Linked DNA regions of Lacibacter sp. H407. The protein of the gene in region 1 interacts with the protein of each later gene in a pairwise test. Links are inferred from orthologs where the notes say so. Each region holds a gene or a part of one and is shown in the gene's direction. Other genes may lie near its edges.

The links.
Region 2: the proteins of mtgA (region 1) and WG989_RS01105 interact in binary tests that used the Escherichia coli proteins (3 or more experiments, as listed by UniProt). The link is inferred for Lacibacter sp. H407 from one-to-one orthologs.

Annotation. Positions count from the first base shown.
Region 1 is NZ_JBBKTU010000001.1:1,367,779-1,371,001, forward strand. What follows is about bases 222-3,108. They hold mtgA (monofunctional biosynthetic peptidoglycan transglycosylase), read left to right. Parts: upstream 222-1,217; coding sequence 1,218-2,000; downstream 2,001-3,108. Other genes in these bases: WG989_RS05930 (LysE family translocator), read left to right, coding at 222-631; WG989_RS05935 (hypothetical protein), read left to right, coding at 697-1,218; WG989_RS05945 (AAA family ATPase), read right to left, coding at 1,989-2,528; pnuC (nicotinamide riboside transporter PnuC), read right to left, coding at 2,578-3,108. Also shown: more of WG989_RS05930, read left to right, coding at 1-221; more of pnuC, read right to left, coding at 3,109-3,198. UniProt on the Escherichia coli protein: Peptidoglycan polymerase that catalyzes glycan chain elongation from lipid-linked precursors. May play a role in peptidoglycan assembly during cell division in collaboration with other cell division proteins.
Region 2 is NZ_JBBKTU010000001.1:269,212-272,533, reverse strand. The notes cover bases 1-2,986. They hold WG989_RS01105 (PASTA domain-containing penicillin-binding protein), read left to right. Parts: upstream 1-432; coding sequence 433-2,541; downstream 2,542-2,986. Other genes in these bases: WG989_RS01100 (UDP-N-acetylmuramoyl-L-alanyl-D-glutamate--2,6-diaminopimelate ligase), read left to right, coding at 2,541-2,986; WG989_RS01110 (FtsL-like putative cell division protein), read left to right, coding at 107-433; rsmH (16S rRNA (cytosine(1402)-N(4))-methyltransferase RsmH), read left to right, coding at 1-52. In the rest of the region: more of WG989_RS01100, read left to right, coding at 2,987-3,322. UniProt on the Escherichia coli protein: Essential cell division protein that catalyzes cross-linking of the peptidoglycan cell wall at the division septum. Required for localization of FtsN.

The DNA of each region.
Region 1 (3,223 bases):
TGAAGCAATCATCAAAGGTTTGGCATTGGGTTTATTACTGGCCATCAGTATGGGTCCGGTAATTTTTTCCATTATTAAACAAAGCATCAGTAATGGGCATAAAGGTGGATTAAGCTTTGTATTTGGTGTAGCGGCAAGTGATCTTACGCTCGTTCTCATAAGCAATGTATTTACTGAATTGTTTAACCGCCTGCTCAAATTTGAAAAAGTGATCGGGATGGGTGGCAGCATTTTGCTGATCGGTATTGGCGTTTACTTTCTCTTCTTTAAAAAAATGCAGGCCAGTGATCTGGGCGATGGTATTGAAATGAAACGGAGTGCCGGTGATTATGTCCGCATTTTTTTCGCCGGTTATTTCATGAACACCCTTAACCCAACTGTGATCGCATTTTGGTTTACATGGGCCACAGCGTTTATTACTATGCCGGTTACCGAACGCATTGCTACCTTTGCGGCATGTTTAGCTGTTGTGTTAATCGCTGATCTGTTGAAAGTATTTTTGGCAAATCGTTTGCGAAGCAGACTTACCTTAAAAATGATCACCCTGATCAATAAAATATCCGGAACAATTTTAATTGTGTTTGGTTTTATACTGATCATCGGGATATTGTTTTATAAAAACAATGGCTAAGCTGTATTGATCGTTACTTCTTAACAAAGCATTTGATTTTTCTGTTGTTCTTTTATCGCCAGTACATGAAATCAATCTTTCTGTTTTTGTTTCTTTCCATTGCAGCCACACAGGCAGAAGCACAATTCAATGAACTGGTGCTGCGCAAGAATGGTATTGCCAAAAAACGTTATGCAGAAGGAGCGGTGATCGCTCTTCAAACCAAACTCGGATTAAAATTCAGCGGCACTATTTATCTCATCCAGAACGACAGTATTTATTTTGCAGATGGCGGTATTCATAAACGTGATATTGCCATCGTGTTTAAAAAACCTTCAAAAAAACACCGCATCATTCCCTTCAGCAACGAAGCTTTTTTGTACAGCAACCTCGGTATCCCATTGTTTACGGCAGGGCTTGTGATCAGCGGCGAACCATTGTTAAATTCAGTGCTCTCCGGTGTGGCATTGGTTTACATCCCGGTTCTGTTGTACAATGCACAACAACTTATTTTTAAAGGAAACAAGCGTTACCGTATCGGTAACAAGTATGATCTTCAGGTGCTGGATCTTTATCCATCCGAAAATCTTCCTGAAAAAAAACAGTGATGTATATTGCAGCAATGGCGGCAAAAAAATCCAATACCGGTACAACAACTTTTTTCCAACGTACGCTTCGTTTCCTGAAGCGTTTATTCATCATTTTGTTTATTGCACAGTTTGTTTATATCATCCTTTTAAAATGGATCGATCCTCCAATAACGATCACCCAGCTTGTAAGCGTACTAAAAGGTGAAGGATTAAAACGTGACTATATCAACATCGAACAGATGAGTAGTCATGCACGGCTTGCAGTAATTGCTGAAGAAGATCAGTTGTTCCCCGATCATGCGGGCTTTGACTGGAAGCTGATTGAAAAGGCACTGGATCATAACGAAAAAAAACCTACACGTATCCGTGGTGCATCTACCATTTCACAGCAAACAGCGAAGAACGTTTTTTTATGGCAGGACCGCAGTTGGTTCCGTAAGGGGTTGGAAATGTACTTCACTAAAATGATCGAATGGATATGGGGCAAGAAACGGATACTGGAAGTATATCTCAACGTGGTGGAAATGGGCAAAGGCGTATATGGTATTGAAGCAGCAGCAAAGCAATATTATAAGAAGTCTGCAAAGCAACTTACACGTGTAGAAGCTGCACAAATAGCAGCTTCATTACGTAATCCAAAAAAGTACACAGTAAAACCTTTGACGCAGCAAGTTGCAGTACGTTCGCAATGGGTTTTGCGGCAAATGAATAATTTAGAAGGCGATGCAGATATTCAATTGTTGATAAAGGATGCTGTGCAACCAAAAAAAGAACAGAAGAAAAAACGATCAGCGAAGTAAAGCATCTACAGCTTTCACAGCTTTGTCGAAACGCTCATCAAAATTCCCACTTACAATACTCCAGGGTGTAGTTTGTTGTTGCAGGAGTTCTTTGTATACAGCAAACAGATCATTCCGCACTTTTTGCTCCGGATATTCACGAAGTTCATCTTCCACCCATGGAATATCGGGTTTACAAAGTAGATAGAGATCGTATTTCTGTTGTTTCAGTTCCTGCAGTATCCATGGATCGCAGGAGCCAAATACAACTTCGCTCCATACTTTCATTACATGCATATCTGTATCAAAGAAGATCGTGTTCACTTGTTTTGCAAGAGCGTCGGCAGTATATTTTTCCGCCAGCTCGGTTTGATTTTTGGCGATCACCAATAAATCATCCGCAGTATAAGGCCTTCCCAACATCAGTAAATATTCCCGTGCATATTCAGGACACCACACCGATCGGTAATGCTTTGCCAATCGTTCGCTCAAAAAAGATTTACCTGTAGATTCCGGGCCGAGTAGAACAACTTTCTTCGGGAAATTCATAAAGGTTGCAATGTAACGGGTGATGCAATACAAAACAAGGGTAATTCTTCTATCGTAATTTTACTCTTCTCTTCCATTCTGCCAATCCAAAAAAGGCCATGATCAATAACACCACATAAAAAACACTGGTAAACACATATTGTTTCACAAAGTACAAAGGAGCTGAAGCGATATTGGTTGCGATCCACCAATACCAGCTTTCGATTTTCTTTTTTGCCATAAGCCACATGCCGGTGAAAGCTGTTGCAGCTGCGAACGAATCGGCCCAGGGGATTGCACCGGGCGCAAAGTTCTGTTTAAGATAATACAACGAAACGTATAATGCAAGGTAAAAACCAGCGAAGAACAAAAGTTGATAAACAATCCAGCGTTTATTTGAGTAACTGATATGTAACACCTGATGATGCTCGTTGTCTTTTTTTGCCCACAACCACCAACCATAAATACTCATTATGGTGTAATAAATATTCACTGCCGCTTCGCCCAGCAAGTGCTGTTTATAACTCAGCCAGATATAAATAGTGGTACTGATAAGGCCCACAGGATAAACCAAGATATTTTCTTTACGGCTGTACCAAACACTGGCAATACCGGAAAATACAGCAATGTATTCGGGTAAGGTTGTTGCCTTCATTCCCGTTACAAATTGCTGCCAGATAGTATCGATCATTTTTCAAAAATGCATTGAAATTTTC
Region 2 (3,322 bases), 1.1 Mb from region 1 along the record:
AAAAAATCCAAGATCAAGAAGCGCACGGTTACGTGTAGCCGAAAAAATTTAAAACCCATTGTAAAACAAACGAACAGCATTACAAACGGAAATTACAAACAAACCAATGGCAGTAAAAGAGCCGAAGATTGATTTAAAAAAGTGGTTCAATTACCAGTGGATCGTACGCAACGTTCCATACTTCCTCTTTCTCTCTGTGCTGGCGATCATCTACATCGCCAATGGCCATTACGCCGACAATACCATCCGCAACATCAATCGTACAACCAAAGAACTAAAGGAGCAGGAGTATGAATACAAAACGCTCAACGGGAAACTGATGTTTCAGAACCGCCTGAGTGAAGTGGCAAAAGCAGTAGAGCCAATTGGTTTAAAAGAAAATATTCAACAACCCATCAAACTAACTGACAGCACCAAGCTGAAAGGAAATTAATGGAAGTAAAGAACGACATATTATGGAGAGTGTACCTGGGTTTCCTGGGGTTGATGCTGCTGGGTATACTCATACTCGGTAAGGCATTTTATACCCAAAGTATTGAAGGGAGCTATTGGAAAAGTATGGGTGATAGTATGCACACCCGCATTCTTGATCTGGCGGCTGAGCGTGGTACTATTTACAGTGAAGACGGAAGTATGCTCAGTACATCGTTACCACAGTTTGATGTTTACATTGATTTTGCTGCTGAAGGATTACGTTACAAGAACGGATTACGATTTAATGAGAACATCGACTCTTTGTCAATTGAATTGGCTGGTTTATTTAAAGATAAAACTGCCGCTACCTATAAAAAGGAATTGAAGCAGGCGTATAAATCAAAGTCACGCTATTATTCTTTGAAGAAGAAAGTATCGTTTGAAGAGTACAAACAGTTACGTGAGTTTCCATTGGTACGTCTTGGTAAAAACAAAAGTGGTTTTATTGCAGAGGTAAAAACCAAACGGTTGAATCCGTTTGGTGAGTTGGGTTTCAGAACAATTGGATTGTACAGAGAAAATTCAAAACTCGTTGGGCTTGAGCGTTCGTTCGACAGTGTTTTACGTGGTACTACCGGCAAGCGTTTGGTTCGCTATGTGTCAGGTGGCGTATTGATGCCGGTTGAAGGATACGAAGTAGAACCGGAAAATGGAGATGATGTGTACACTACGATCGATGTAAATATTCAGGATATAACCGAACGTGCATTGATGCGCACCATGACTACGAACGAAGCTTTGGAAGGTACCTGCATTGTAATGGAAGTGGCAACCGGAAAGATCAAGGCCATTGCAAACCTTGGTCGCACAAAAGACGGAACTTATTTCGAAACCGACAATTATGCATTGCGTACAGCAGAACCGGGTTCAACCATTAAGCTGGTAACCTTACTGGCTGCGTTGGAAGATAAGCATGTAACCATCAATGATAACATCACCATTCACGGTGGTCGATGGAATTTGAACGGCCGAAATATTGTGGATGATCATCATGGTCCTGAAGTAACAACTATTAAAACAGCCTTTACACAAAGCTCGAATGTGGCAATGAGTAAACTGGCCTATCAGTATTACACAGCTGATCCAAAAAAATACTACAAGCATTTCACCAATCTTCATCTCACCACCAAAACAGGAATTGAGTTGAACGAAGAATTTAATCCGTTGATCAGAAATCCGAATAAGGTAAAACCAAAACAATGGCATCCGCAAACATTGGCTTCGTGGGGTTTTGGTTATGAGTTGATGGTATCGCCTTTACAATTATTAATGGTGTACAATGCTGTGGCGAATAATGGGAAGATGATGAAGCCCTATTTGCTGAATGAGATCAGAAATTTCGGAACAGTGATCCGCAAAAATGAACCGGTGGTATTGAACGAAGAAATTGCAAGCGAATCAACCATCAAACAATTACAGGAATGTTTAGCTGCTGTGTGTACAGAAGGTACAGCACGTAAACAATTTGAAACAGCGCCGTACAGAGCATCGGGTAAAACAGGAACAGCGAAAGTAAATGATGGTACTTATAAATACAGAGATGGTGTATATCAATCAGCGTTTGCCGGTTACTTCCCAAGCGAAGCGCCGAAATATTCCATCATAGTTGTGGTAAAGAACAAGCCACATGCCGCCAACTATTATGGTGGTTCAGTAGCAGGGCCGGTGTTCAGAGAAATTGCAGATCACTTATATAAATACAGTCAGGAACAACAGCCATACACAATGGCAAAACCGTTTGCGGATTCAATGCTGTACAGTTTCAGTGGAATGAAACAGGAAGTGCAACAGATCTCAAAACAGTTTGGTTTCAGTTATACGGATCAGTTAGTGGGTAACTGGCGGATATCGTTCTTGAAAAATAATACCGTTCAATCACAAACCTATGCAACCAATGGGAAAGTGATGCCGAATGTAAAAGGTATGGGATTGAAAGATGCACTGTATGTATTGGAAACAGCCGGTATGAAAGTGCAGGTAACAGGAAAAGGAAAAATTAATGATCAGTCCATCGCTGCCGGTGCGCCGGTAGCAAAGGGACAGGAAATAACATTATATCTCAATTGATGGCAGTATTGAAAGACATATTGTACAAAGTGCATCTACGCAGCGTTCACGGATCAACTGCTCTGGAAGTAAGTGATCTGCAGATCGATTCACGTTTTGTGAAGCCGGGCACTTGTTTTATTGCCATCAAGGGAGTAGCTGTTGACGGGCATGCATTTATCTCAAATGCAATTGAGCAAGGCGCTGTTGCAGTGATCTGCGAAGAATTGCCGCAGCAGTTGAATGAGAATGTTACTTATATACAGGTAGCGAACAGTGCAGAGGCAGCAGGTTTTATGGCGAACCAGTTCTTTGGAAATGTAACGGAGCAAATGAAAGTGGTGGGTGTTACCGGCACCAACGGAAAAACAACGATCGCAACATTGCTGTTCAAAGTATTCAGCGGATTGGGTTACCGGTGCGGATTGGTTTCAACTGTAGAATATCATATCGGCGATAAAGTAGTTCCATCAACACATACAACACCGGATGTGATCAATTTGAATCGTTTGCTCAAAGAAATGTATGATGCCGGTTGCACTTATGTATTTATGGAATGCAGCAGTCATGCCATTCATCAGCATCGCATTACAGGTATTCATTTTACCGGTGCATTGTTCAGCAATATCACACACGATCATCTTGATTATCACAAAACCTTTGATGAATACATCAAAGTGAAGAAACGTTTTTTTGATGGATTAACAGCCGATGCATTTGCTATCAGCAACAAAGATGATAAGCGTGGTGAAGTGATGTTGCAAAACTGCAAAGCAAAGAAGCAATATTATGGGTTGAAGAA